Regions from separate parts of the Isoptericola sp. NPDC057653 genome, predicted to be linked through region 1. Evidence: predicted binding sites of a transcription regulator. Region 1 holds the regulator's gene; each other region holds the start of a gene.
The links. Region 1 encodes HspR, which represses chaperone genes until heat shock. Its sites were predicted from a motif close to AAGTTGAGTCNNNNNGACTCAACTT; they were not measured.
Positions count from the first base shown of each region.

Region 2: a site for HspR is predicted at 7,218-7,242, ahead of clpB (ATP-dependent chaperone ClpB). Genes of this name have one in related genera too.
Region 3: a site for HspR is predicted at 3,892-3,916, ahead of ACFU9A_RS03460 (Hsp20/alpha crystallin family protein). Genes of this name have one in related genera too.

Region 1 covers NZ_JBHVHP010000003.1:441,141-450,797, forward strand. The annotation lists gene ACFU9A_RS19075 (sigma-70 family RNA polymerase sigma factor) at 1-239, opposite strand, end outside; gene ACFU9A_RS19080 (hypothetical protein) at 464-1,240, shown strand; gene ACFU9A_RS19085 (DUF1540 domain-containing protein) at 1,319-1,627, opposite strand; gene ACFU9A_RS19090 (heat shock protein transcriptional repressor HspR) at 1,785-2,213, opposite strand; gene ACFU9A_RS19095 (DnaJ C-terminal domain-containing protein) at 2,297-3,301, opposite strand; gene grpE (nucleotide exchange factor GrpE) at 3,419-4,057, opposite strand; gene dnaK (molecular chaperone DnaK) at 4,054-5,937, opposite strand; gene ACFU9A_RS19110 (cold-shock protein) at 6,135-7,070, opposite strand; gene ACFU9A_RS19115 (DinB family protein) at 7,221-7,736, shown strand; gene ACFU9A_RS19120 (efflux RND transporter periplasmic adaptor subunit) at 7,867-9,234, shown strand; gene ACFU9A_RS19125 (ABC transporter ATP-binding protein) at 9,234-9,657, shown strand, end outside.
Region 2 covers NZ_JBHVHP010000001.1:1,027,882-1,037,538, forward strand. The annotation lists gene ACFU9A_RS04645 (Na+/H+ antiporter subunit D) at 1-190, shown strand, start outside; gene ACFU9A_RS04650 (Na+/H+ antiporter subunit E) at 187-810, shown strand; gene ACFU9A_RS04655 (monovalent cation/H+ antiporter complex subunit F) at 807-1,211, shown strand; gene mnhG (monovalent cation/H(+) antiporter subunit G) at 1,208-1,564, shown strand; gene ACFU9A_RS04665 (cation diffusion facilitator family transporter) at 1,588-2,634, shown strand; gene ACFU9A_RS04670 (methylated-DNA--[protein]-cysteine S-methyltransferase) at 2,668-3,186, opposite strand; gene ACFU9A_RS04675 (AlkA N-terminal domain-containing protein) at 3,261-4,901, opposite strand; gene ACFU9A_RS04680 (alpha/beta hydrolase) at 5,058-6,077, opposite strand; gene ACFU9A_RS04685 (LppM family (lipo)protein) at 6,070-7,155, opposite strand; gene clpB (ATP-dependent chaperone ClpB) at 7,292-9,657, shown strand, end outside.
Region 3 covers NZ_JBHVHP010000001.1:763,168-772,824, forward strand. The annotation lists gene ACFU9A_RS03440 (ABC transporter ATP-binding protein) at 1-621, shown strand, start outside; gene ACFU9A_RS03445 (ABC transporter permease) at 621-1,385, shown strand; gene ACFU9A_RS03450 (NAD(P)/FAD-dependent oxidoreductase) at 1,463-2,710, opposite strand; gene ACFU9A_RS03455 (hypothetical protein) at 2,816-3,364, shown strand; gene ACFU9A_RS03460 (Hsp20/alpha crystallin family protein) at 3,441-3,854, opposite strand; gene ACFU9A_RS03465 (hypothetical protein) at 4,011-4,685, opposite strand; gene ACFU9A_RS03470 (DUF6318 family protein) at 5,006-5,602, opposite strand; gene ACFU9A_RS03475 (FAD-dependent oxidoreductase) at 5,718-6,881, opposite strand; gene ACFU9A_RS03480 (putative quinol monooxygenase) at 6,883-7,185, opposite strand; gene ACFU9A_RS03485 (FAD-dependent oxidoreductase) at 7,288-8,421, shown strand; gene ACFU9A_RS03490 (HNH endonuclease) at 8,373-9,278, opposite strand; gene ACFU9A_RS03495 (oxygenase MpaB family protein) at 9,498-9,657, shown strand, end outside.

The sequences.
Region 1 (9,657 bases):
AACGTGGCGTCGGGGCCGCCCCCGTGCTGCAGCACGTCGAGCACGCGGTGGAACGCCTCGGAGACCAGGTCGTCCGCGTCGGCGGCGGAGCGGACGTACTGCCGGGCGACCGCGCGGGCCGCGGGCACGTGCCGCACGTACAGGGCTCCGAACGCCTCGAGGTCGCCTCCGCGCACGTCGAGGATCAGCTCGGCATCGCTCCGCGCCGAGTCGTCAGACCCCACGTAGACGTCCGTCATCGCCGACCTCGCTCTGGCCTCGTCGCGCGATGGATGCCTCGCGCAGACTCCCGTACTTTACGTGCGTTCAGGCAGGGCTGGGCGGGTGAACTTCCTCAAGAAAGCCGCAGGAAAGCCGCATGTTTCCGTGCCTCGGGCAGCGGCGAGAGCCTACCCGGTATGCCAACCCGGTGAAATTGCCGCACAACTGCGTCATGATGGCTGGTCATGGGGGTCCCTTCATCATGAACCGGTCCACGAGCGGGCCCACGGACGCGCCCGAGCATCCTTCGGACGTCCTCGACCGCTGGCGAGCGACGAGCCTCGCCGAGGTGTGGCTGCGCCCCGACGACTGGTACCACCCCGCGGTCGACGCGCTCGTCGAGGCGTTCGACGAGCGCCGCTCCCCGCACGCCGCCGCCCACCGCCTGGGCTCCGCGCGGGGCCGCGCGGGCGTCGGGCTGGGCGAGACGCTGGACGACGTCGAGTGCCTGTACCGCTCCGCCCACGCCGACCCCGACCCGGACGCGATCCGCGCGGTCGCCGTCGGCTGGGTGCGCGGCCGGGACACCGAGCCGGCGCTGAGCGGCGTCCGCGACCCCGGCACCGGGCTGCCCACGCGCGAGTACCTCGCGGAGCGGCTGCGGGAGACGTACGGCGCCGCCGTGGGCGCGGAGGACGGCGTGTCCGTCACGCACTGCCTCGTCGTCGTCGACGTCGCCGTCGACGGCCTCGCCCCGTGGGACCGGGCCGCGCGCTCCGCGACCGTGGGCCGCGCGCTGGAGCAGATCTACGGGGAGGGGCACCCGATGGCGGCGCTGACCGACGGCGTCTTCGCCGTGCTGGCCCGCCGTGACACGGGTGTGCCCGACCTGGCGAAGTCCACCCGCAGCGTCGTGGAGCGCAACGCCGCGCTCATGGGGCTCGGGGACGCGCTGCGGCGCCCCACCCGCGTGTGGGTGGAGCAGCTGCCCAGCACGCACGCGGCGGCCGCGCAGCTGCTGGCCCAGCTCGCCCGCTGACCGGCCCGCCGGCCGGCCGGCCCCGGACACGGGGCGAGCCCGCCAGGACCGGGTCCGGCGGGCTCGACGCGAGAGCGGTCAGGTCTGCGCGTAGGTGAGGCAGTCGGCGTGGTTCACGTCGTCCTGGCCGGGCCCGACACGGATGGCCGCGGCCGCGCACTCGAGCTCGTGGTTGTGCACGCAGTCTCCGCGCTGGCACGCCCCCACGTGGGCGACGACCTTCTCCAGCCCGCCCTTGGCGCTCAGCGGGATGAACGTGGCGCACGACGCGTCACCGGTGTGGCCGGCGATCGTGACCGCGCCGGCGTGACAGCCGTGGTCGTGGTTGTAGCCGCAGCCGTCGACGGTGCACTCGGTCACCTCGGGCATCTCCATCAGAGTGCTCATCGTGCGCTCCCTTGCCGATCGTCGTCGGCTCTCGCCGCCTTCGGCCAGGATATGACTATCGCACGGAATTGCACAGTGAATGCCGCACCGAATTCACTAAGGAATGCCTTACCCATTGCCTCGCGAATTAGCGAAGAATTGCGTTGCGGAAATACGCTCAGCTGCGACGGGGCATGGGGCGCCAGAGCACCAGCGCCCCCTCCTCGGCCTCCAGCTCCGACCGCTCGGCGCGGCGGACCCGCTGGCCACGCCGCACCACGACGACGTCGCCCGAGGACCCGGCGGTGAACACCCGGCCCCCGGGCTGCATCGCCAGCGCGGCCAGCCGCGCCTCGAGCTGGGCCACGTGCTCCTGCAGGTCGAGGATGCGCCGGATGCCGGCGAGGTTGATCCCCTCGACCTGCGCGAGACGCTGGACCTCCAGCAGGCGGGACACGTCGCGCTGCGAGTAGCGACGGCCGCGGCCCGCGGTGCGCCGGGGCGTCACCAGGCCGAGCCGGTCGTACTGGCGCAAGGTCTGGGGGTGCATCCCCGCGAGCCGGGCCGCCTGCGACACGGTCAGCACCGGGGCGTCCTCGGTGACCATCGCTACCTCCCTCGCTCGGTGCACGTCGCCACGTACCGGCCCGCGACGCGCGGCGGGCGTCACTCCACCGCGCGCTGCACTCGTCACTCCGCCGCGCGTTGCGCGAGCCCGGCCCGGACGTCCTCGTGGTCGCTCTCGGCGGCGAACGCCTCGAGCGCCTCCTTCGCCTTGCGGCTGAGCTTCTGCGGCACCGCCACCTGGACGGTGACCAGCAGGTCGCCCTGCGTCTTCGTGGTCCGCACGCCGCGGCCCTTGACCCGCAGCACGCGGCCCGACGGCGTGCCCGCCGGGACCTTGAGCCGCACGGTGCCGCCGTCGAGCGTCGGCACCTCGAGGGTCGTGCCCAGCGCGGCCTCCGCGAACGTCACGGGGACGGACATGCGCAGGTTGGCGCCGTCGAGCGTGAAGACGGGGTGCGGGGAGACGTGCACGGTGACCACGAGGTCGCCCGCGTCGCCGCCGCCCGCGCCCGGCCGGCCCTTGCCGCGGATGCGCAGCTTGCGCCCGTCGTTCACGCCCGCCGGGATCTTGGTCTTGACCTTGCGGCCGTCCACCGTGAACTCCACGGTGGCGCCCTCCACGGCCGTGCGGAACGGCAGCGTGGTCTCGGCCGCGACGTCGGCGCCCTTCTGCGGCGCGGTGAACCCGGCACGCTGCCGGCCGCCGCCGCCGCGGAAGCCGCCCTGGCCGCCGAGCATCGAGCTGAGGATGTCCTCGAAGCCGCCGCCCCCGCCCTGCGAGTACTGCGTGTAGCGGGCGTTCGGGGCGCCCTGGCCGCCGAACATCGAGCCGAAGACGTCCTCGAAGCCGTTGCCGCCGCCACCGGGGCCCGCGGCGAACCGCGCGCCGCCGCCGGCCATCGCCCGGACGGCGTCGTACTGCTGGCGCTGCTCGGTGTCCGAGAGCACCGCGTACGCCTCGCCGATCTCCTTGAACTTGGCCTCCGCCGACGCGTCCCCCGGGTTCTGGTCCGGGTGGTACTGGCGGGCCAGCTTGCGGTACGCCTTCTTGATGGCCGCGTCGTCCGCGTCCTTGGGGACGCCGAGAGCGGAGTAGAAGTCCTTCTCGATCCAGTCCTGACCTGTCACGACGCCCCCTTCCTGGTCATGCTCGTGATCTCATCATCCTCGTCGAACGGGCCCGGGCGGGGCACGCCGGTCTCGGCACGCCCCACCCGGACCTCGGCATCTCTCAGAACCTCGGTGTCACTCGGGCCCGACGACGCCCACGCGGGCGGCGCGGACCACCTTGTCGCCGATCCGGTAGCCGGGCTCCACCACCAGGCTGACGGTGGCTGCGGCGACGTCCGGGTCGACGTTGTGCATGAGCGCCTCGTGCACCGTCGGGTCGAACTCCTCCCCGACCGCGCCGAACCGCTCGATGCCGAACTTCGCCAGCGACGCGTCGAGCTTCTCCGCGATGGCCGCCATGGGCCCGGTGAGCTCGGCGTGCTGCTTGGCGCGCTCGATGTCGTCGAGCACCGGCAGCAGCGCGCTGAGCACGTCCTGCGTGCCCTGGGTGCGCGCCGCCTCCTGGTCGCGCAGCGACCGGTTGCGGTAGTTCGTGAACGACGCCCGCTCGCGCTGCAGCGCGTCCAGGTGCTGGGCCGCCTCGGCCTTGGCCTGGAGGACCTCGGCGCTCTCGGCGGCCTCGCCCTCGGGCTCGAAGTCGAGCGCCGCGAGCGGGTCGTCCGACGCGCCGGCCTGGTCGGCCGGCTCGGCCGGACGGGCCTCGCCCGACGTCGGGTCGACCTTCCGCTTGTCGGTGAAGCTGAACGGGGTCTCCCCCGAGCCCTCGGAGTTCTCCGGGGGCTCGGGGACCGACCGCTGGTTCTCGCCCGTCACTTCTTGTCGTCCTCGTCGTCGACGATCTCGGCGTCGACCACGTCCTCGTCGGGAGCGGAGGTCGCGCCCGCGGCCGCGGCCGCGTCGTCCTCGGCGGCCTGGGTGCTGCCCGCCGCCTGCTCCTGCTCGGCCGTGGCGTAGAGCGCCTGGCCGATCTTCTGCGAGGACGCGCCGAGCTTCTCGTACGCGGCCTTCACGGCGTCGGCGTCCTCGCCCTCCAGGGCGGTCTTGACGCCGGCGACGTCCGCCTCGACCTCGGTCACGACCTCGGCGGGGAGCTTGTCGCGGTTGTCCGCGATCTGCTTCTCCATCGAGTACGCGAACGCCTCGGCCTGGTTGCGGGTCTCGGCCTCCTCGCGGCGCTTCTTGTCCTCGGCCGCGTGCTCCTCGGCGTCCTTCACCATGCGGTCGATGTCCTCCTTGGGGAGGGCCGACCCGCCGGTGATCTTCATCGACTGCTCGGTGCCCGTGCCACGGTCCTTGGCGGACACGTGCACGATGCCGTTCGCGTCGATGTCGAAGGTGACCTCGATCTGCGGGACGCCGCGGGGCGCCGGGGCGATGCCGGTGAGCTCGAACGTGCCCAGCGGCTTGTTGTCGCGGGTGAACTCGCGCTCGCCCTGGAAGACCTGGATCGCGACGGACGGCTGGTTGTCCTCCGCCGTCGAGAAGATCTCGCTGCGCTTGGTCGGGATGGCCGTGTTGCGCTCGATGAGCTTGGTCATCACGCCACCCTTGGTCTCGATGCCGAGGGACAGCGGGGTGACGTCGATGAGCAGCACGTCCTTGCGCTCGCCGCCGATGACGCCGGCCTGCAGGGCCGCGCCCACGGCGACGACCTCGTCCGGGTTGACGCCCTTGTTGGGCTCGCGCCCGCCGGTGAGCTCCTTGACGACCTCGGTCACGGCCGGCATGCGGGTGGAACCACCCACGAGCACGACGTGGTCGATGTCGGACACCGAGATGCCGGCGTCGCGGATCACCGCGTGGAACGGCGCCTTGGTGCGGTCGATGAGGTCCTGCGTCATCTGCTGGAACTGCGCGCGCGTGAGCTTCTCGTCCAGGTGGACGGGGCCGTTCTCGCTCATCGACAGGTACTGCATCGAGATGGTGGTGCTCGTCGCGGAGGAGAGCTCCTTCTTGGCCTGCTCGGCCGCCTCGCGCAGACGCTGCAGGGCGATCTTGTCCTTGGACAGGTCGACGCCCGCGCTGTTCTTCACCTGCTTGATGAGGTGGTCCACGACGCGCTGGTCCCAGTCGTCGCCGCCGAGGCGGTTGTCGCCGGACGTGGCGCGCACCTGGATGGTGGAGAAGTCGTCCTCGTCCTTGCCGACCTCGAGGAGCGAGACGTCGAACGTGCCGCCGCCCAGGTCGAAGACCAGGATGAGCTCGTCCTCCTTGCCCTTCTCCAGGCCGTAGGCGAGGGCCGCCGCGGTGGGCTCGTTGACGATGCGCGTCACGTTGAGGCCCGCGATCTGGCCGGCGTCCTTGGTCGCCTGGCGCTCGGCGTCGTTGAAGTACGCCGGGACGGTGATGACCGCGTCGGTGACGGGCTCGCCCAGGTACTCCTCGGCGTCGCGCTTGAGCTTGCCGAGCACGCGCGCGGAGATCTCCTGCGCGGTGTACTTCTTGTCGTCGATCTCGACCGACCAGTCGGTGCCCATGTGGCGCTTGACCGACGAGATGGTGCGGTCGACGTTGGTGACCGCCTGACGCTTGGCCACCTCACCGACGAGGACCTCGCCGGTCTTGGAGAACGCGACGACGGACGGCGTCGTGCGCGACCCCTCCGCGTTCGCGATGACGGTGGGCTCGCCGCCCTCCAGGACGGCGACCACCGAGTTGGTGGTACCGAGGTCGATACCGACTGCTCGAGCCATGTGTGCTGCCTCCATGCGTACGTCCGGGTGCCCGTGCACCCGAGGTTGAGTCAACTGCACTCAACGTAAATCTCGGCGTCCCGGTCTCGCAAACCGCGAGCGCCAAAGTTGAGTCTGTATGGCTCAACCTTGCCCGGGGCGCCGATATTCCCGCAGGTGGCCCCCGCTGTTCGCCGTGAGCGAACAGCGGGGGATGCTCAGATCAGCTCGACGCCGTCGGCCTGCGGCCCCCGGTCGCTCTGGCGCACCTTGAAGCGGACCCGGTCGCCCTCCTCCAGGAACTCGGCGCCCCGCACGACCGACACGTGCACGAACAGGTCCTCGCCCCCGGCGTCGGGGGTGATGAAGCCGAAGCCGCGGTCCGCGTCGTAGCGCGCGACGGTGCCCTCGCCCCCGCGCACCGGCCCGGACGCCGGGCGACCCGAGCGACCGCGGTCCGAGCGGCCCCGGTCGCCCGCCCCGCGCGCGCCCCCGGCGCCGCGCACGAGCTGCACGTGGCGGGCGGTCGGCCCCTTGTCACCCTCGACGACCTCGAACGTCACGCGCGCCCCCTCGGCGAGCTCCACGCCATGTCCGAGCGCGCTGACGTGGACGAAGACGTCGCCGCCGCCCGCGTCGGGGACGACGAACCCGAAGCCCTTGGTGTCGTCGTACCAGGACACGGTGCCGTCCGCGCCGTCGGACGCCGGCCGTGCGGCCTCCGCCGCGAGCGGCAGCAGGTGGTCCGCCTGCGGCCCCTTCTCCCCCTCGACGACGAGGAACGCCACCCGCTGCCCCTCCGAGACCACGCCGCCCCCGACGATGGCCGAGCTGTGCAGGAAGATCTCGTGGCGACCGTCGTCGGGCGTGACGAAGCCGTACCCCTTGGCCGGCTCGTACCAGGCCACGGTGCCGAGCACGCCCAGGGGCGCGTCGGCGGGCCGGTCGCCCGTGACACGGACGCGGCGCGCCTGCGGGCCACGGTCGCCCTCGCCCACCTCGAACTCGACGGCCTGACCCTCGCGGAGCAGCTTCGGCCCGTCCTCGCCGACGATCTCGGACGCGTGCACGAACAGGTCCTCCGCCTCGTTCCCGAGGTCGATGAAGCCGAACCCTCGGTCGGCGTCGAACCATCGGACAGTTCCCTGGGGCACTTCAGACTCCTCGTCTTCGCAGATATTGCTGTCTCCAGTGTCCCTGACAGATCAGCAGACGGGTCCGACGAGTCCTGCCGGGCCCCGTCCCCGTCCCGGACCCGCGGAATCGGGGCGACGACCGGCCTCGCGCTGGGGAACACTCGCCCCATGACTCAGCGCACCGACACGCCGCCCACGTGGGACGAACGCACCCAGCTGGCCACGTACCTCGACTACGCCCGCGACACCGCGCGCGCCAAGTGCGAGGGAGCGTCCCCCGACGACGCCCGCAGGGCCCCGCTCCCGGGCTCGCCCCTGATGACGCTGAGCGGGCTGATCAGTCACCTGCGGTGGGTGGAGCACCACTGGTTCCAGGTGATGTTCCTGGGCGACGAGCCCGAGGGTCCGCTCACCCTGGCCACGGACGACGACCCCGACCCCGAGATGCGGCTCGCCGTCGACGTCCCGCTGCCCGAGCTGCTCGCCGAGTACGAGGAGCAGAGCGCCCGCTACCGCCGGCTGGTCGCCGAGACCGACCTCGACGCTCCGGCCGCGCGCCCCCTCGGCGACGGCCGCCACGCCGACCTCCGCTGGGTGCTGCTCCACCTCATCGAGGAGACGTCCCGCCACAACGGCCACCTCGACGTCGTGCGGGAGCTCGTCGACGGGAAGACCGGGGTCTAGACGTCCGCGTCGACGGAACGGCCGCACTCACAGGAACCCCATAGCCTCGCGATAATCCCGTCCCAGCCACGCTCCCTAGCGTCCCGATCACTCGCCGCCTGCCGGGCGGCAACGATCCAGGGAGTCGAGGGTGTTGCTGCAACGCTCGCGGTCGTCCGTGCCCGCACCGCCGCCGGGGCCGAGCCCCGCCGACCCGCCCGACCGCCCCCGCCGGCCCCGCAGGCGCCGGCGCGCGATCCTCGTCGGGGCCGTGGCGGTCGTGGTCGTCGCCGCCCTGGTCGTGTGGTTCACCGTGCTGCGGCCGCGCACCTCCGACCCGGCCGCGGCCGCGTCGCGGACCACCACGGCCCAGGCCGCCACCTCGACCTTCGAGCAGACCGTCACGACCACCGGCACCCTCGCGCCGAAGGTCCAGGAGGACGCGTCGTTCGCGGCCGCCGGCACGGTGCAGACGGTCGAGGTCGCCGAGGGCGACACCGTGAAGAAGGGCCAGACCCTCGCGACGATCGACACCCTCCAGCTCGACGCCGCGCTCGCGGAGGCCAACTCCGACCTCGCGCAGGCGAAGGCGGACCTCGCCGACGCGCAGGAGGCGGACGACGGCTCGGACGCCGCCGACGCCGCCGTCGAGGCGCGCGAGAGCTCCGTCGCGGTCGCCCAGCAGTCGTACGACGACGCGGAGGCGGCGATGTCCGACGCGACGCTCAAGGCTCCGGCCGCGGGCCTCGTGACGTCGGTCGGGGTCGCGGTCGGCGACGCGGTCGGCTCGTCGTCGGGCACCGGGTCGACCGGTTCCGGGTCCGGGTCCGGCTCCACGGGCGGCGGCACGGCGCCGAGCGCCTCCGGCTCCACGTCCACCACGTCCGGCTCGTCGTCGGACGGCGCCGCGGTCACGATCGTCGGCACCGACGCCTGGACGGTGGACGTGAGCGTGGGCGAGGCCGACGTGGCGTCGATCGCGAAGGGTGACCAGGTCGAGATGACCTCCGACGACCTGACCGACACCGTGTTCGGCACGGTGAGCGAGATCGGGCGGCTGCCCTCGACGTCGCAGGGCGCCGTGGCCTACCCGGTGACCGTCGGCGTCACCGGGCACCCCGACGGCCTGCACGACGGGGTGAGCGTGGACGTCTCCATCGTCACGGAGCGCCGCACCGACGTGCTCTCCGTGCCGGCCGCCGCCGTCACCACGGCCGACGACGGCACGTCGACGGTCACGCTCGTCGAGGCCGACGGCTCGACGTCCGAGCAGGCCGTCGAGACGGGCGACACCTCCGGCCAGTCGGTCGAGATCACGTCCGGCCTCTCCGAGGGCGACACCGTGCAGTACACGCTGTTCACGCCGGGCGCCGGGCGCGGGCAGGGCGGCGGGCAGGGCGACCTGCCCGACGGCTTCGACCCGTCGCAGGTGCGCGGCGGTCAGGGCGGCTTCCCGGAGGGCTTCGACCCGTCCCAGCTGCCCGCCGGCGGGGCGCGCCCCGGCCAGGGAGGGAACTGATGACCGCGCCCACGAGCGCCGTCGACCTCGCGGTCCAGGCCCCCACCCCGGCGCCCGTCATCGACCTGTGCGACGCCCGGAAGACCTACCGCACCGGCGACCTGGAGTTCGAGGCCCTGCGCGGCGTCGACCTGCGGATCGAGCGCGGCGAGTACGTCGCGATCGTCGGGCCGTCCGGCTCCGGCAAGTCCACGCTCATGAACGTGCTGGGCTGCCTCGACACGCTCACGGCGGGCAGCTACCGCATCGCCGGCGACGACGTGGCCGACATGGACGAGACCGACCTCGCGAGCGTGCGCAACGAGCAGATCGGGTTCGTGTTCCAGCAGTTCAACCTGCTGCCGTCGCTGTCCGCGCTGCGCAACGTCGAGCTGCCGCTGGTGTACCGGGGCGTGGCTCCGGCCGAGCGCCGCGAGCGGGCCA
Region 2 (9,657 bases), on a different contig from region 1:
GGGCGCGCTCGTCGCGTTCGGGCTGCTGCTCACCGTCGTCGCGGGCCCGCTGTACGGGTACGCGGAGCGGGCCGCGACCGCGTCGATGGACGGGCACACGTACGTCGACGCCGTCTTCCCCGGCGGCGCGGACCGCGGGCAGGGCGAGTCCGTCGCCGGGAACGGCGGCCACGAGGGAGGCGGCAAGTGAGCCCGCAGCCGCGGCGCCGGCCCCACCTGCTGCGCCGCCTGGGCTCCCAGTGGCACGCCCTCGCGCTGCTCACCCTCATCTGGGTGCTGCTGTGGGGCGACCTGTCGTGGGCCAACGTCTTCGCCGGCGCCCTGATCGCCGCGGTCGTGGTCACGCTGTTCCCGCTGCCGAACATCTCCATGCAGGGCACCGTGCGGCCGTGGCCCACCGCCGTCCTCGTGGGGCGGTTCGTCTCCGACCTGTTCCTCGCGTCCTTCGAGGTCGCGTGGACGGCGATCAAGCCCGGCCCCACGCCGCACGGCGCGATCGTCGCCGTCCGGCTGCGCAACCCCGAGGACGCGTACCTCACCATCACGGCCGTGATGTCGTCGCTGGTGCCCGGGTCGCTCGTCATCGAGGCGCGGCGCAGCACCGGCGTCGTCTACCTGCACGTGCTCGACATCGACGGGGCCGGCGGGGCCGAGGCGGTGCGTCGTGACACGCTCGCTCTGGAGGAGCGCGTGCTGCGGGCGTTCGCGAGCAGCGCCGTCCTGACCCGCTGCGGGCTCGGGGCCGACGCCGTCGGGCCCGGACAGCCCGGAAAGCCCGGACAGCCCGGACGAGGGGAGGAGGACGCATGATCCTCGCAGCCGTGATCGCGGCGGCCGTGCTCGTGGCCGTCGCGGCGATGCTCGCGCTGGTCCGCGTCGAGCGGGGACCGTCGATGCTCGACCGGGCGGTCGCCCTGGACGCCCTCACGATCACCCTCGTCGGCGCCATCGCCATCGAGGCGTTCTGGTCGCGCCGTACCGAGACCATCCCCATCCTCGTCGCGCTCTCCATGGTCGGCTTCGTCGGCTCCGTCACGATGGCGCGGTTCGCCGCGAAGGAGCCCGAGGGCGAGGGCCGCGTGCGCTCGCCCGAGGAGGTCGCCGCCCAGGCGCGCGCCGCGGACGTGCCGCGTGGTGAGCAACGCGGCGAGGCGCGGGACGCGGCGCGCGCCGAGCGCGACGCCGAGGACGAGGGAGGTGCCGCGCGATGACCCAGGTCGAGCCCGGGCTGTGGACCACGATCGCCGACTCCCTCGCGGTCGTGTGCCTGCTCGGTGGCGCGTTCCTCACCCTCGCGGCGGGCGTGGGCCTGACCCGCTTCCCGTCCCTGCTCGCGCGCATGCACACCGTGACCAAGCCGCAGGTGCTGGGGCTGGTGCTCATGCTCACGGCCCTCGCGCTGCGCGTGCGCAGCTGGTCGGCCGTGGCGATGCTCGTGCTGGTGGTGGCGTTCCAGCTCGTCACGTCGCCCGTCGCCGCGCACATGGTGGGCCGGGCCGGGTTCCGCACCGGCAAGGTCGACCCGGAGGACCTGCGCCCCAACGAGTTCGGCGAGCCCGACTGACGCGCGACTGGTAGACCGGGCGCATGGCACCCGCCGCGCCCGAGTCCTCGCCCGACCCGTTCGACGCCCTCACGCACCCTGCCGCTCCGGAGCCGGACGCCGCGCCTCCCCACCCCGGCGTCAGCCCGCGCGTGGTGCAGGACGCCCACGGAGGCGAGAGCACGCTCACGGTGATCATCGCGTTCTTCGCGAACGCCGTCGTCGCGGCGGCGAAGACCGCCGCCGCCGTCATCACGGGGTCCGCGTCGATGCTCGCGGAGGCCGTGCACTCCTGGGCCGACACCGGCAACGAGATCTTCCTGCTCGTCGCCGACCGGCGCTCCCGGCGGCCCGCCGACCCGCTCCACCCGCTCGGGTTCGGCCGCGAGGCGTACGTGTGGTCCATGTTCGCCGCCATCGGCCTGTTCGCCGTCGGCGCGGGCGTGTCCATCACGCACGGCATCCAGGAGCTGGTGCACCCGGAGCCCGCGAGCGACTTCGGCGTCGCCTACGCCGTGCTCGGGCTCGCGTTCGTGCTCGAGGGGATGTCGTTCCTGCAGGCCAGCCGGCAGGCGCGCGCCGAGGCGAAGAAGGCCGAGCACGACGTGCTGCACCACGTCCTGGTCACCTCCGACCCGACGCTGCGCGCCGTCTACGCGGAGGACGCCGCCGCGCTGATCGGTCTCGTGATCGCGTTCGGCGGCGTGCTGGCGCACCAGCTCACCGGGTCGCCGGTGCCCGACGCGCTCGGGTCGATCCTCGTCGGCGTCGTCCTCGCGGTCGTGTCGCTCGTTCTCGTGGACCGCAACCGCCGGTTCCTCGTCGGCGAGGCCGCGCGGCCCGAGACGACGTCCGCCGTGCTGGCGCACCTCGTCACCATGCCGCAGGTGGAGCGGGTCACGTACCTGCGGCTCGAGTACGTGGGGCCGCGGTCGCTGTACCTCGTGGCCAGCGTGGACCTCAGCGGCAACGAGCCCGAGTCGACCGTCGCGCGGCGGCTCGACGACCTCGAGCGCGCCGCCACGCAGGTGCCCGTCATCGCCGGGGCGGTGTTCACCGTGTCGACGCCGGAGGAGCCGTCGCTGGCGTGACGGCTCCTCCGGGGCGCGGCCCCGGCGGCGGGCTCAGCCCGCGTGCCGGGCCTCGTGGGCCAGCAGGCTCCGCTTGACGTCGAGGCCGTAGCGGAAGCCGCCGAGGGTGCCGTCGGTGCGCAGCACGCGGTGGCACGGCACGAACAGGGCGGCCGCGTTCATCGCGCACGCGCCGGCGGCGGCGCGCACCGCGGCGGGCCGGCCGGAGAGCTCCGCGTAGCGGGTGTAGGTGACCGGGTCGCCGGCGTCGACGGTGCGCAGCACGTCCCACGCGTGGGCGCGGTAGGGCCCGGACACCTGGCGCACGGGGACGCCGTCGATCGCGTGCACGTCGCCCGCGTAGTACGCGCGCACCGCCGCGACGGCGGGCGCGACGGCCGCGTCGTCCTCCGGCACGCCGACGGTCTCGGCCGGTCGGACGTCGGGGTGGGTGAGGCCGACCAGTGCGTCGGCGTCGGTGGTCCAGCCGGACGCCAGCACCGTGCCGTCCGGCTCGACGACGACGGTGAACGGGCCGTCGGGCGTGCTCAGCGTAGTGGTACGAGCAGACATGGTTCCTCCAGGAGTCGGGTGCCGAACAGGCGGTTGATCGCGGAAAGCGGCGGGAACGCCGCCGGAGACGGTGGCTACTGCCTGGTCGGCGGGAGGGCGGCGCGCCACAGGTGCATGGCGGCGTACGACCGCCACGGAGCCCACCGCTCCGCGCGGGTGGCGAGGGCGCGGGACCGGGCGGCGCGAGGAGCGTCGTCGGGCACCCCGGGCAGGGAGATCCCCGCCGCCGCCGCGCCCGCGAGGAGGGCGACGTCGCCGTCGAGCCAGGAGTCCGGGTCGCGCAGCACGCGCATCGCGACGTACGCCGCGGTCCACGGGCCGATGCCGCGCCGGGCGACGAGCGCGGCGCGCAGCTCGTCGCCGTCGTCGCCGACCCCCACGGCGAGGGAGCCGTCGTCCAGCGCGCGCGCCGTGTCCGCGACGGTGGCCAGGGACCGGGCGGGCAGCCGCAGGTGGTCGGCCGCCGACGCCGCGACCTGCGCGGGCGTGGGGAACAGCCGGGTGAGGCCGGGCACGGCCGAGTCGTACGGGGTGCCCGCGCCCGCGGCGAGCCGGCCCAGGTGGGTGCGCGCCGCGGCGACGCTGATCTGCTGCCCGACGATGGCGCGCACCACGATCTCGTGCGGGTCCACCGTGCCCGGGACGCGCAGCCCGGGGGTGCGCGCGACGAGGGGCGCGAGGGCCGGGTCGTCGGCGAGGGTCGTGTCGACGGCGGCCGGGTCGGAGTCGAGGTCGAGCAGGCGGCGCAGGCGCGTCACGGCCACGGAGACGTCCGCGGCCGACGCGAGCTCCAGCCGCACCGCGACGCGCCCCGGCCCGACGCCCGGCCCCGCGACGACCTCGGCCGCCCCGGGGCCGTGGGGCAGGCTCAGCGTCCGGGCGTACCGCGCGTCGTCGCCGGACAGGTCGGCGACCTCCACGCCGTCGACGGCGCGGGCGGCGAGGAACGCCACGACGCCCCGACCGTCGAACGGCTCGCGGACCGGCAGCTCCAGGTCGAGGCGGACCCGCGCGACGTCGCAGCCGCGGTCGCCCTCCAGCAGGCGATCGTTCGCGCCGTCGGGCCGCGTCGGGCGAGGGACGGCGTGCTGGAAGGGCGTCGGGCGGCGGCGGGCGCGGGCGCGCAGGTCGCTCGGCGTGGTGTCGAAGACCTCGACCACGGTCTCGTTGAACTGCCGGATCGAGCCGAAGCCGGAGGCGAACGCGACGTCCGCGAGCGGCATGTCCGTCCCGACCACCAGGCTGCGCGCGGTCTGCGCCCGCTGCGCCCGGGCGAGGGCGAGCGGGCCGGCGCCGAGCTCGGCGGAGAGCAGCCGGTGCACGTGCCGCGCGCTGTACCCGAGCCGCGCGGCCAGACCGTCCGTGCCCTCGCGGTCGACGACGCCGTCGGCGATGAGCCGCATCGCGCGCCCGGCCAGGTCGTGCCGCAGGTCCCACGCCGGCGTACCGGGCGCCGCCTCGGGCAGGCACCGCTTGCAGGCGCGGTACCCGGCCTCGTGGGCCGCCGCCGACGTCAGGTAGAACGTGACGTTCTCCGGCTTCGGCGTCCGGGCCGGGCACGACGGCCGGCAGTAGATGCCGGTGGACCGCACGGCGGTGAAGAACTGCCCGTCGAAGCGGGTGTCGCGGGCCGCGATCGCACGGTACCGCTCCGCGAAGGCCTGCGTGTCCCGCGCGGTCGGGGCCGGGGTGCCGGGCCGGGCTGTCGTCGTCATGCCCCTATCCTCACGCGCGCCCCCGACGCCGGGCTAGCGGGAATCGGACACGGCCGTGGCGCCTCCCTCAACGCCGAACAGGCAGTTGCTGCCGGTATGGCGGCCGCATCGCCGCCATACCGGGAGCAACTGCCTGTTCGGCACCGGGGTTCGGTGCTAGGTGAGGGACTCGATCCAGTCCAGCACGGTGGTGAGGTACGCGTCGCGGGCGGGCTGCGGCGACAGGGCGAGGTCGTGCGCGCCGCCGACGACGGTCCGCACGGTGACGTCGCTGCCCAGGCGCGGGGCACGCTCGCGGATGTGCACGACGTCGAGCACGGAGTCCGTGGTCACCAGCTCGTCGTGCCACGACCGCGCCGGGCCGGACCGGTCGGAGGCGAGCACCAGCACCGGGATCGTGAGGTCCAGGCCGCGGGCCACCCGGCGGTGCGCGCGACGGACCGAGCGCAGCCAGCCGGCGCGGGCGGGGAAGCCGGCGTGCGGCTTCCAGGCTAGGTCGTAGTCCCACTCGCCGCCGGACTCCCGGTGCAGCGCGGCCCCGTAGTGCTCGCCGACGGAGCCCACGGTCAGCCGCGGCGCGAACCGCCCGACGACGTCGATCGCCCAGGTCGCCGGGCCGCGCATGAGCCAGCTCTCGTTGAGCTCGAGCCACGGGCTGTTGAGCACCAGTGCGTCCGCGCGGCCGGGGCGGGCGTTCGCCCACAGCGGCGCGACCAGGCCGCCCGTGGAGTGCCCGAGCACCACCAGCCGCTCGTGGCCCGCGGCGCGCACGACGTCGGCCGCGGCGTCGAGGTCCTGCGCGTACAGGGCGAGGTCGTCCACGAGGTTCGGGTCGCGCCCGGCGGCGACGTGCGCGGCCAGCGCCCGCCCGTAGCCGCGCAGGTCGACGGCGTAGAACGCGTGCCCGCGCGCCGCGACCGCGCGCGCGACGTGCGGGTGGAAGAAGTAGTCCACGAAGCCGTGCACGTAGAGCACCGCGGTGCGGGCGGGCGGCGCGCCTCCCGGCGTGCCGCCCGCCACGGCGGGGTCGGACGGTCCGGGCGTGGACGGGACGTGGCGCACCAGCACCGCCTCCGCGCCGCCGGGCAGGGGCAGGGTGCGTGCCTGGAACTCCGGGCCGAGGACGTCCTCGCGCCAGGACGCCGCGGGGCCCGGCGCGGCCGGGGCGTCAGGCACCGGGCGTCGGGCCGGTCGGGCGCTCCGGCCCCGGCGTCGCACCAGGGTCGTCGGGGCCGGGCTCGTCGGGGCCGGGCTCGTCGGGGCCGGGCTCGTCGGACGACGGCGGGGTGGGGCCGGGCTCGGCGGCGCCGTGCTCCTGCCGGTAGGCGTCCTCCTCGCCGGGGCGGCCGGGCTCCAGCGGCTCGGCGACCGGGCCGGTCGAGGGCCCGGGCGGGGGCGTGGGCTCGGGCGCGGCCTCCGGCTCGAGCGGCTCCGCCACGGGGCCGGTCGCGGGCGGCGCGCCGAAGACCTGCTCCTCCGGCGTCGGGCCGGCGGCGGGCACGGCCCCGGGCGCCGCCTGCGCGGCGAACGCGGCGTCGCCGGACGCGGTGCCGGTGACGGCGGCGGGACGGCGGTTGTTCCGTACGACGAACCACACGACGAGACCGATGACGACCAGCCCGATGACGAGCCCGACGACCCACCACGGGAACCCGCCGGCCCCGGCGTCGGCGGCGCCCACCGCGTGGATCGTGGTGGTCTCGCCGATCTTCGGGGTCCAGGTGACGGTGGTGCCGTCCACGGTGCCGGTGGCGTCGCTGACCGCGCCGGGGAAGGTGATGGCGAGGCGCACGTCGAAGGCGTCCTGCACCTTCTGCGGCAGCGACTTGAGCTGGTCGGCGCCCTGGGCGAGGTCGAGGGTGCCGTCGACCACGTAGTTGTCGCCGTCGCGCGTGATGGTCAGGTCCTCTCCGCCGGTGCCGGAGATGTCGCTGATCGGGGCGTCGGTGAACGTGTACTTGGTGCCGGTGTACTCGTCGTCGGAGTACGGCTCCTGCGTGGCGCCCTTCGGCGCGTCCTGCCCCAGCTCGCCGCCGGCCTGCTTCCACAGGTCGCCGGGCGACATCCCCATCGTCTCGGCGAGGCTGTTCGAGACGGCCATGATCATCGTCCCGGAGACGGTGTCGTCCTCCGACAGCGTCATGTCCAGGTCGACCTTCATGCACCCGGAGAGGGCGAGGATCCCGACGGCGGCGAGCATGGCCGCGATCGCGGTGCGGAGGCGGCGCACGGGGCCGCGGGCTGGAGTGGTCACCGGCCCAGCATCCCGCAGCGTCGGGACGTGAGCCACCGGGCATGCCGGGCGGCTTGCGATCAAAGTTGAGCGGAATAGACTCAACTTTGGCGGCGTTCCCTCGACAGACGAATTCCCGTGTCATCCCGGAGGTCCCATGGACATCAAGCTCACGACCATGTCGCAGCAGGCGCTCGGCGACGCCGTCCAGTCGGCGGCCGCCGCGGGCAACCCCCAGCTCGAGCCGGTGCACCTGCTGCAGTCGCTGCTCCAGCAGACGGGCGGCGTCGCCGTCGGGCTGCTCGACGCCGTCGGCGCGGGCGCCCAGCAGATCGGGCAGCGCGCCCGCGCCGCCCTCGTCGCCCTGCCCCAGGTGAGCGGCAGCGCCGTCGCGCAGCCCTCGCCGTCGCGCGCCATGAGCGCCGTGCTGGAGAACGCGGCCAAGGAGGCCGAGGCCCTCGGCGACGAGTACGTCTCGACCGAGCACCTGCTCATCGCCCTGGCGGCCGGGCAGTCCGCCGCCGCCCAGGCGCTGACCGAGGCGGGCGCCACCGCCGACGCGCTGCGCGCCGCGCTGCCCGCGGTCCGCGGCTCCTCGCGCGTCACCAGCCCCAACCCCGAGGGCACGTACAAGGCGCTCGAGCAGTACGGCAGCGACCTCACGCAGCAGGCCCGCGACGGCAGGCTCGACCCCGTCATCGGTCGGGACGCGGAGATCCGCCGCGTCGTGCAGGTGCTGAGCCGCCGCACCAAGAACAACCCCGTGCTGATCGGCGAGCCCGGCGTCGGCAAGACCGCCGTCGTCGAGGGCCTGGCCCAGCGCATCGTCGCGGGCGACGTCCCGACGTCCCTGCAGGGCAAGCGCCTCGTCGCGCTCGACCTGGCCGGGATGGTCGCGGGCGCCAAGTACCGCGGCGAGTTCGAGGAGCGGCTCAAGGCCGTGCTCGAGGAGATCACCGCGTCCGACGGCGAGGTCATCACCTTCATCGACGAGCTGCACACCGTGGTCGGCGCGGGCGCCGGCGGCGAGGGCGCCATGGACGCGGGCAACATGCTCAAGCCCATGCTCGCCCGCGGCGAGCTGCGCCTGGTGGGCGCCACGACCCTCGACGAGTACCGCGAGCACATCGAGAAGGACCCGGCCCTCGAGCGCCGGTTCCAGCAGGTGTTCGTCGGCGAGCCGTCCGTGGAGGACACGGTCGCCATCCTGCGCGGGCTCAAGGAGCGGTACGAGGCGCACCACAAGGTGACGATCGCGGACTCCGCGCTCGTCGCCGCTGCCGCGCTGTCCGACCGGTACATCACCGGCCGCCAGCTCCCCGACAAGGCGATCGACCTCGTCGACGAGGCGGCGTCGCGGCTGCGCATGGAGATGGACTCCTCGCCTGTCGAGATCGACGAGCTGCAGCGCGCCGTCACGCGCCTCGAGATGGAGGAGGTCGTGCTCAAGGAGTCCGACGACGCCGCGTCGAAGGACCGCCTGGAGCGGCTGCGCGCCGACCTCGCCGACACGCGCGAGCGGCTCGCCGCCCTCACCGCCCGGTGGGAGTCGGAGAAGGCCGGCCACAACCGGGTCGGCGACCTGCGTGCCCGCATCGACGAGCTGCGCACCGAGTCCGACCGGCTGCAGCGCGAGGGCGACCTCGAGTCCGCCGCCCGCCTGCTGTACGGGGAGATCCCGCAGGTCGAGCGCGAGCTCGCGGAGGCCGAGCGGGTCGAGGCGTCGCAGGAGGCGGACGAGACCGTGGCGCACGAGGCGCCGATGATCGCCGACAAGGTGGGTTCGGACGAGATCGCCGAGGTGGTCTCCGCCTGGACGGGCATCCCCGCCGGGCGGCTGCTGCAGGGCGAGTCGGAGAAGCTCCTGCACATGGAGGACGTCCTCGGCGAGCGGCTCATCGGGCAGACGGCCGCCGTGCGTGCCGTGTCCGACGCCGTGCGGCGCTCGCGGGCGGGGGTGGCCGACCCCGACCGGCCCACCGGGTCGTTCCTCTTCCTCGGCCCCACCGGCGTCGGCAAGACGGAGCTGGCCAAGTCGCTGGCGGACTTCCTCTTCGACGACGAGCGCGCCATGGTGCGCATCGACATGTCCGAGTACTCGGAGAAGCACTCCGTGTCCCGGCTCGTCGGCGCCCCTCCGGGGTACGTCGGCTACGAGGAGGGCGGCCAGCTCACCGAGGCCGTGCGCCGGCGCCCCTACTCCGTCGTGCTGCTGGACGAGGTGGAGAAGGCGCACCCCGAGGTCTTCGACATCCTGCTGCAGGTGCTCGACGACGGCCGCCTCACCGACGGCCAGGGGCGGACGGTGGACTTCCGCAACGTCATCCTCGTGCTGACGTCGAACCTGGGGTCGCAGTTCCTCGTGGACCCGGCCCTCGACGACGACGCTCGCCGCGAGGCCGTGATGGCCGCCGTGCGCGCGTCGTTCAAGCCGGAGTTCCTCAACCGGCTCGACGACGTGGTGGTCTTCGAGGCGCTGACCGTCGAGGAGCTCGGCGAGATCGTCGACCTGCAGGTCGCGGC
Region 3 (9,657 bases), on a different contig from region 1:
GCCGACGCGGGCACCGCCGTCGTGCACGGGTTCGACGTCGCGGACAAGCCCGGCGACGTGCGCGAGTCGATCAGCCTCACCGGCCAGTTCGCCGCCGTCGACGAGGTCCTCACCGGACGCGAGAACCTCGTGCTCGTCGCCCGGCTGCGGCACCTGCCGAACCCCGGCGAGATCGCCGACGACCTGCTCGCGCGGTTCTCCCTCACGGAGGCCGGCGCGCGCCGGGCGGGGACGTACTCGGGCGGCATGCGTCGTCGCCTCGACATCGCGATGAGCCTCATCGGCCACCCGCCGATCGTCTTCCTCGACGAGCCCACGACCGGGCTGGACCCGCAGGCCCGCATCGACGTGTGGCAGACCGTGAAGGCGCTCGCGCAGGGCGGCACCACGGTGCTGCTCACCACGCAGTACCTCGACGAGGCCGAGCAGCTCGCGGACCGGATCGCGATCCTGCACGAGGGCACGATCATCCAGAACGGCACGCTCGCCGAGCTCAAGCAGCTCCTCCCCGCCGCCGAGGTCGAGTACGTCGAGAAGCAGCCGTCCCTCGAGGACGTCTTCCTCGCGCTCGTCGGCACCACCGCCACCACCGACCAGAGCAGCACCGGAAAGGAATCCTGATGACCGCCCACGTCCTCGGCGACACCCGCGTCCTCACGGGCCGCTCGCTGCGCCACATCCTCCGCAGCCCCGACACGATCATCACCACCGCGGTGACGCCGATCGCGCTGATGCTGCTGTTCGTCTACGTCTTCGGCGGCGCCATCAACACCGGCTCCGACGAGTCGTACATCAACTACATGCTGCCCGGCATCCTGCTCATCACGATCGCGTCGGGCGTCGCCTACACGTCCTACCGGCTGTTCCTCGACATGCAGGGCGGCATCGTGGACCGCTTCCAGTCCATGCCGATCGCGCGGTCGAGCGTGCTGTGGGCGCACGTGCTCACGTCGGTCGTGGCGAACGTGGTCTCCGTCGCGATCGTCGTCGCGGTCGCCCTGATCATGGGCTTCCGCACCGGGGCGTCGGTGGGGGCCTGGCTCGCCGTGGCCGGGATCCTCGTCCTGTTCACCCTCGCGCTGACCTGGCTGGCCGTCATCGCCGGCATCTCGGCCAAGACCGTGGACGGCGCGAGCGCCTTCAGCTACCCGCTGATCTTCCTGCCGTTCATCAGCTCGGCCTTCGTGCCCACCGAGACGATGCCGGCCCCGGTCGCCTGGTTCGCCGAGCACCAGCCGGTGACGTCGATCGTCGACACGATCCGGGCGCTGTTCGCCGAGCAGCCCGTCGGCACGGACATCTGGGTCGCGCTGGGCTGGCTCGTCGGGATCCTGCTGATCGCGTACGGCGTCGCCGTCTCGGTCTACCGGCGCCGGATCGGCTGACGCCTCGCGCACGGCAAGGGCCGCACCGGGATCCTCCCGGTGCGGCCCTCCGGCGTCTCCGGTCCGGGCGCCTCGGTCTAGGCGACCGGGACGTCGGCCGGTCGCGCGGGCTCGGCGACGTCGGCCCGTGCCCCGGCGGCCGCGGCCCGGGCGGCGAGCACGTCCCGGCGTCGCGGGTCACCGACGAACGACGGGTAGCGCATGATGCCCGGTCGGCGCGCCTCCCAGGTGAGGCCCTGGACGGTGCTCCGGCAGACGAGCTCCTTGAGCCACGCGCCCGCCCGCGCGCCGAGCCGGCCGCCGAGGAAGACGCGGACGGGGACGTCGTCGCGCCGGGCGAACTGGAACAGCCCCGCGCCCCGCCCCAGGCTGAGGCACTGGCCGACGAAGCCGACCGTGACCGGCGCCGGCTCCGTGCCGGCGAGGCGGGCGAGCAGCGTGTTCCCGGCGCCTCCGCCGAGCTGGCCGGCGGCCTGGCAGCTCATCCGGAACGGCAGGTCCGACGGTGCGGCGGCGTCGCCCGCGGCCACGATGCGCTCGTCGTCCAGGCTGGTCAGCGTCTCGTCCGTGCGCAGGCGGCCGGCGTCGTCCGTGGTCAGCCCGCTGCGGGCCGCGAGGCCCGCCGCCCGGAACCCGACGGTCCAGACGGTGACGTCGCTCGGCACGTCGCGGCCGTCGGCGAGCTGCACGGCGTCGCGCGTCACCGCCGTGACCGTGGCGCGCGGGCCCTGGAGGATCGTGACGCCGAGCCGCACGAGCTGCTCCTCGACCGCGCGCCGGCCCCGCGGGTGCAGGTACGGCCCGAGCAGGTCGCCGCAGACCAGCGTCACCGCGCGGCCCTGCTCGGCCAGCTCCGACGCGGTCTCGATGCCGGACGGGCCCGCGCCGACCACCGTCACCCGGGCCGCGGGACCGGCGGCCGCGAGGGCCGGGACCAGCCGGTCGGCCTCCTCCAGGCTCGCCAGCGCGAACGCGTGCTCCGCCGCGCCGGGCACGGACGGCGCCGCGCTGCCGCTGCCCGCCGCGTACACCAGCCAGTCGTAGGCGAGCGTGCCGCCGTCGGCCAGCACCAGGCGGCGTGCGGGGGCGTCGATCCGGTCGACGGTGGCGACCTCCAGCCGCACCCCCTCCGCCAGCACGCTCGTGTAGTCCGCGACCGCGGCGTGCGTGCCCGCCGCCCGCTGGTGCAGCCGGATCCGCTCCACGAACTGGGGGCGGTCGTTGACCAGCGTCACCGTCACGTCGTCGCGCTTCGTCAGGCGGTTGGCCGCCGTCACGCCGGCGTACCCGCCGCCCACCACCACGATCTGGGTCCTGTGCGACATCTCGTCTCCTCGGTCGGTTGCTCGATGATCGTTGCTCACGGTGACGACGAGACGAGGGGCGGAGGTGTGACAGGGCGGCAGGCGGCGGTGCCGTACTGTGCGCGCGTGCCTACCGCCGCCCACCTCGCCGCGCTGCTCGAGCCACGGCTCGCCGAGACGCCGTACCGCGTCGTCGACGTCACCGACGACTCCCTCACCGTGCGGATCGACCTCGCCGACGCCCGCTGGTGGGGCGTGCTGTCCCGGCACGGGCTGCGGGAGACGTACGAGCTCGCGCTGCGCGTGGACGCCGCTGCCGGCACGTACACGATCACCGAGACCACGCGGGAGGTGCAGTGGTCCGGCGGCATGGACGGGCCGGTGCCCCACCTCGGCGCCGCCCTGCGGACCGAGGTGTTCACCGGCACCCGGTGGAGCTGGACGCGGCGCATCGTCGTGGGCTTCAGCGACCACGGCGGGGTCGAAGGGGTCGTGAACTACGCGTTCTCGCCGTCGCCCGTGCGTGCCCTCCTCACGTCGACCGCGAAGGAGGCCGGCCTGCGGCCGCGGCGCTCCGGCAGCGACCGGTTCGCCCTCGTCGCCGCGATCGCCGGCGGCGGCTTCGCGCTGCTGATCGTCCTCGTCATGGTCGCCGACCTGGTGGGCGTGTTCTGAGCGCAGCTCCGCGGAACGACGACGGCGCCCGGTCGCGGGTGCGACCGGGCGCCGTCGGGGGTGCGCCTGACGGGGATCAGGCGGTGGTGACCTCGACGCGCTGCGGCGTCGTGCCGGCGAAGACGCCGGCGACGGTGACCGTCAGGACGCCCGCGTCGTAGGACGCGCGGACGGCGTCGCCGTCCACGGCCTTCGGCAGGGTCACGACGCGTCGGAACGCGCCGAACCGGACCTCCGAGATGCGGCGGCCCTCGGACTCCTCCGAGCGCTGGTCCTTGCGCTCGCCGCGCACGACGAGCTTGCGCCCCTCGACCTCGACGGTGACGTCCTCGGCCGGGTCGATGCCCGGCAGGTCGAGGCGGGCGACGAGGTCCTCCCCGTCGCGGTACACGTCGGCCGCGGGCACGGGCCCCTCGGTGGCGAGGCGCGGGGTCCACAGGTCGCGGAGCCACGCGTCGGCGAACGGGGTGCGGGTCAGGGTGGTGGTCATGCTGTCCTCCTCCAGGTGAGTTGCTGCTGACCGGTTCAACTTGAGCGCGCCCGACTCAATTTCCGGGTTCGCCGACGGCGGACGAGGCGTGCCGTCGCGTCGGCGGAACGTTCGCCGGGTACGACGCCGGCAGGGCGGTGGCGCTGCGGCGTCGGGTCAGCAGGTGGAGGTGTCGGCGAGGTCGTCGCACACCAGGCGGGTGCGGGCCTCGGTGACCGTGGCGGCCGGCGTGGTGCTGGTGGTGGAGATGGTGCCCGGGATGTCGGTCCAGGTGCTCGCGCCCTGCACGCGGAAGCGGCCCTGCCAGGTGGTGGTGAGCGAGACGCCGACTCCCGTGCGGTAGGCGTTCCCGTGCTCGTCCTCCGCCGTCCCCGCGTCGGTGCCGGGCGTGCCGAGCCGGCTGTACGTGTGCCCGGCCCAGGAATCGTCCGGCAGCGGGTCGCCGGAGCGCCAGGCCCGGCCGGGGTCCGTCGTGACGAGGGTGCCGCCGCCCGCCGAGAACGGGTCGTCGAAGTCCCACGCGAACTCCGTCGGCTCCGCCCGGATGACCACCGGCACCGTCAGCAGCTCGACCTCGCGGTCCCGCGGCGCCGCGCTCGTGTACGCGGGGTAGTGCACGTTCACCACCATCGGCGGGTTGCCCTGCAGCGTCGCCTCCGGCGTGGGGATCTTCATCGACCGGAACTCGCGACGCGCCTCCGCGGCGATGTCCGCCGGCGTGACGCACTGGCCGTCCGCGACCTGCTCCGGCGCGTCGTACTCACCGCCGGCCCGGGCCCGCTGCACCCACAGCGCCGCCAGCCACAGGTCGTCGCAGTCCGGATCGGTCATGAAGCCGACCTCGCCGTTGTCGCACGCGCCCGGCGCTCTCGCGATGTCGGACAGATAGTTCGTGTCGTTCAGCTGGAGGCACGTCACCTCGTCCGCGCGGACGTACTTGTCCTTGGGCTTGCGGTCACCCGAAGGCTTGAGACCGCCGTTGCCCTGCGTCGATGGGGCTTCCTCCGCTTCAACCCCCACGTTCTTCGAACGGTCATCACTTCTAGATGAGTACGTGGGATCGTCAGCGCCGCCTGCCTGGGCCACCTCTGTTGTGAAGATGGAAAGTACTGGAGATGTCGCAAGGAGGAAGAGTAGGGCGACGCGCGCCCTCATGAGCCAGGCTTCTCAGCGACGTTTACGATCACCCAGCGCCCATTCTTCTGCGACACTTCGACGCGTGACTCGCTCCGAGTGGCGCCCTGCTCGAACAATTGCTTGCCATTCGAGTCAGTGATGGTTGTCGGCGCCTCGCTCACGGTCACATCTAGCGGCCACAGCCCTGTTGCCTGGTCTTGCGCGTACGTGTGGGTCACGCGAACCTCTGCTTCTCCGCCCGAAAAGACGTCACCACGCTCGGCAATTTCGTTCGCCTGGTCCAGGCGGTTCGCGCAGTACTCGCAGCTCTTTTGCGACATCGCTTCCCACTCGGCGGTGTCGCCCGTCTTCATGATGTAGTCGTCGAGCTCGAGGAAGTAGACGGCGGCGGCTTCGGCGCCGGCGGGGCCGTCGTCGTCGAGGGCCTGGGGGCGTTCGGGCGCGGCGACGGTGGCGGTGGGCGACGGGGAGGGTGACGACTCGGGGCCGGCGCTGGTCGCGGTGGGCTCGGGAGAGGGCTTGGCGGCCTCGTCGCCGTCGCAGCCGGCGACGAGGAGCACGGCGGCCGCGGCGATGGAGGTGGCGGCGAGGATGGCCCGGGTGCGGGTCATGGCGGGCTCTCCCTGTCGGCGGTGACGTCGCGGTCACTGTAGGGCAAAGCGCCAGATGGTTGCCCCGGTGTCTGTGGACAACCGTGTCGTCGCAGGTCGCGCCGGCCCGCCGAGGCTACGGCTCGGGCGGGTGCCAGCTCAGGACGGGCTGCAGGGCGCGGGCACCGAGCGTCGCCGTCCAGCGGCCGAGGGCGCGCATCCCCGCGTCCCGGGCGGCGACGGCCGCCGTCGACGTCCACAGGGTGGGCCCGGCGACGCGCGCCGACATCCGCATCACCTGCCGGACCCGGGGCCGCCGCTCGGCCGACCAGCGCTGCAGCGCCGCGGCGACGTCGTCCTCCGGCCCCACGCGCACACCGAGCACGACGGCGTCCTCGAGGGCCTGGCACCCGCCCTGCCCGATGTTCGGCAGCATGGCGTGCGCGGCGTCGCCGACGAGCGCCACCCGGCCCGCCGCCAGCGAGGCCGGGGCGTCGGGGAGGCGGCGCAGCTCGTGCCGCAGCACGGCGCCGTCGTCGACGGACGCGAGGAGCGCGGGGATCGGGTCGTGCCAGTCGGCGAGGCGTGCCCGCAGCTCGCCGAGGTCGGCGGGGATGCCGGCGGCGTCCGCCACGGACACATAGGAGTAGACACGGCCGTCGGCGAGCGGCGCGACGCCCACGACGATCCCGCGGCCCCACGTCTCCGAGCCCACGAGGCCAGGCACGGGCGGCGCGACGAACCGCCACGCCGTCGAGCCGCCGGGCACGGGCGCGGGCGCGCTCGCCCACCAGCGCGTCCGCGTCGCGGAGCCGATGCCGTCCGCCGCGACGACGAGGTCGGCGTCGAGGTCCGCCGCTCCGGAGGGGCCGGACAGGGCGACCCGCGCAGGCCGCGACGTCGTGCCCGGGTCGGTGACGACGGCGCTCGTCCCGAGCCGCAGCGACCCGGCCGGGAGGGCGTCCGCGAGCAGCCCCACGAGCTGCGCGCGGTGCAGCAGCAGGGTGCGGTCGCCGAACAGCGACGCCGAGTCCTCGGCCTGGCTGCGCAGCAGCCACCGCCCGTCCGGGCGGCGCAGGCCCACCTCGCCCTGCAGGGCGGCCAGGTCGCGGGTCGCGTGCCCGACGCCGAGGGCGTCCAGCGCCCGCACGGCGTTGGGCGCGACGGCGATGCCGGCGCCCACGGGGTCGAGCGACGTCGCGCGCTCCACGACCGTCACGTCCCACCCGCGACGTGCCAGGGCGACGCCCGACGCGAGCCCCCCGATCCCGCCGCCGACGACGACGGCCGTGCGCCCCATGTCAGGCCCGCAGCGGCGAGCCGACGACGGTGAACCCGAAGCCGCCGAACTCGCCGGACAGCAGCGGCCGCGCCGCCGCGATGGACGCCTGCACCTGCGGGAGCTGCAGCGACGCGCGGTGCGCCTCGGCCGACGTCCACAGCTCGGCCACGAACACGGTGTCCGGCTGGTCGTCGCGCACCCCGACCTCGTAGAGCAGGCAGCCCGCGTCCGCGAGCTCCGCGCTGCGCTGCGTGAGGTGCGCGACCAGCTCGTCGCGCCTCCCGGGGGCCGTGCCGAGCGTGCCGACGTTCGCGTAGGTCATGGGTCGCGACGCTAGTCCTCTGCGGGGACACCGACCCGGCGGGTGCCCGACGCCACATCCCCGCCCCGGAAGCCCGCCGCCCCCCGCGGCGTTGCGCCAGGCATGACGACGACCGAGGCAGTGCCGCAGGCCGCCGACGTCGTCGTGGTCGGCGCGGGCCAGGCGGGCCTGTCCGCCGCGTACCACCTGCGGCGGCGCGGGTTCGTGCCCGCCGACGGTGCGACGGCCGGGGCGCGCACGTTCCTGGTGCTCGACGCCGAGGACGGGCCCGGCGGGGCGTGGCGGCACCGGTGGCGGTCGCTGCGGATGAGCACGGTGAACGGCATCCACGACCTGCCCGGCATCGAGCAGCCCGACGTCGAGCCGGAGGCGGCGAGCGTCGACGTGCTGCCCGCCTACTTCGGCGACTACGAGCGCGAGCTCGCCCTGCCCGTCGTGCGGCCGGTGCGCGTGCGCCGCGTCGAGGAGGCACGTGACGGCAGCCTGCTGGTCCGCTGGGAAGGTGAGGGCCGGACCGGCACCGTCGTCGCGCGGGCGCTCGTGAACGCGACGGGCACGTGGTCCAAGCCGTTCTGGCCCGCCTACCCGGGGCAGGAGACGTTCCGCGGACGCCAGCTGCACACCGCCGACTACGTCCGCGCGGAGGACTTCGCCGGGCAGCGCGTCGCCGTCGTCGGCGGCGGGATCTCCGCCGTCCAGCTGCTGGAGGAGGTCTCGCACGTCGCGCAGACCTTCTGGTTCACGCGGCGCGAGCCGGTGTGGCGCGACTCCTTCGACTCCGGCGACGGCGCGCGCGCCGTGGCGATGGTCGCCGACCGCGTGCGCGAGGGGCTGCCGCCCCTGAGCGTCGTCTCGGTCACCGGCCTCATCAAGTCGCCGGTGCTCCTCGCCGCCGAGGAGCGCGGGGTGCTCCGGCGCCGCCCCATGTTCACGCGCGTCGCGCCCGACGGGGTCGTCCTGCCCGACGGCGACCTGCTCCCCGTCGACGTCATCTTCTGGAACACCGGCTTCCGCGCCGCCCTCGACCACCTGCGCCCGCTGCACCTGCGCACCGCCGGCGGCGGCATCCGCATGGACGGCACGCAGGTGGACGGCGAGCCGCGCGTGCACCTCATCGGCTACGGGCCGTCCGCGTCCACCGTCGGCGCCAACCGCGCCGGGCGCGACGCGGTCGTCCGGATCGTGCGTTACCTCGACACCCTCGTCGACTCCCCGGCGGCGCAGAAGAGCTCGTAGCGCCACGCGAGGTGGTCGCGGTCGGGGCGGTCGGGGCGGCGGCGCGGCAATGACAGTTGGCGCCCGTGCATCTCCTGTAGCCCGTGCTTCAGCATGGGACCGTCGATCTCCTCGAGCAGTTGAAAAGCGATGCGCACCTCGTGGTCTGGCGTTACGCCGAGCATGTTCTGGTCGTATGCGGCGTGGTGGATCTTGCAGAGGGCGAGGCCGTTGGTCACCGTCGGGGCGCCGAGCTCGTGCCCGTCCGGGACGATGTGGGCCGCGTCGAGCAGGGCGCCGTGCTTGAGCTCGCAGATCGTGCACCGGGTGTCGTACGCGACGAGCACACGAGTGCGGAACGCCGGCTGGTGGAGGCGTTGCTTCGCAAGGCGGAGGGCGTACTCGCGCTGCGGCTGAGTGAGGTGGCGCGGGTCCCGTAGGAAAGTGAACGACTCGTCGAGCGCGATGAGGAACTGCCGGTTCTGTGGCTCGTCGTCCACCACGTACACCGGGAAGACCGGCGTGTAGATGTTCGGCATCTCCTTGCGGAAGAGGATCAACGGCATACCGGTCTCCATCGCGCGGCGCAGCTTGGAGTTGTCGCCGGACCACGGGTCGCCCTTGCGGTAGGCGTAGTGCAGCAGGCCGTCGTCGGACTCGGTGTCGTCGTAGGGCCCGTCCGCGGCGCTGACAATCGACAGCGTCGAACTGAACGACGCCGGGTTGCGGATGCCGCGCGAATAGTCGATGACGGCCAATCTCTCGCCGTCGACCTGGAAGTCGCGCAGGAGCTCCTCGCGTCGCAGGAAGCCGCCGTTGGCCTCGGCGCGCTCGCCCACCCACTCCATGATCTGCTTCCGCAGTTGCGCCTCGACCATCGACTCCACGCCTGGAGCTCACCATCGTGACGACGCCGTGGCAAGAGTTCGCTTCGTCAACTCTCCAGGTGGGTGCGTGTTTCACCCCGTTCGCCCGCACCGGAATGCTGGTGCTGCTGTTCACGGACGAGGTGGCCGAACGGCTTGCCGCGACAACAGTCCGACGGGCGATGATGCCGGATCAAGCGGTGCCTCCCGGAGCAGCGCGATACTGGCGGGATGACCACGGTGACGAACCCGGTGGAGCGGCTGCGGCTGCGGCTGGGGGACGTGCTGTTCCAGAAGGTCGCGGGCGACGACGCGTACGCGTCGCGCGACCGGATCCACCTGGCGCCGGGGCCGCGGTGGTTCCCGCCGGACAGTCCGATCGGGCGGGTGC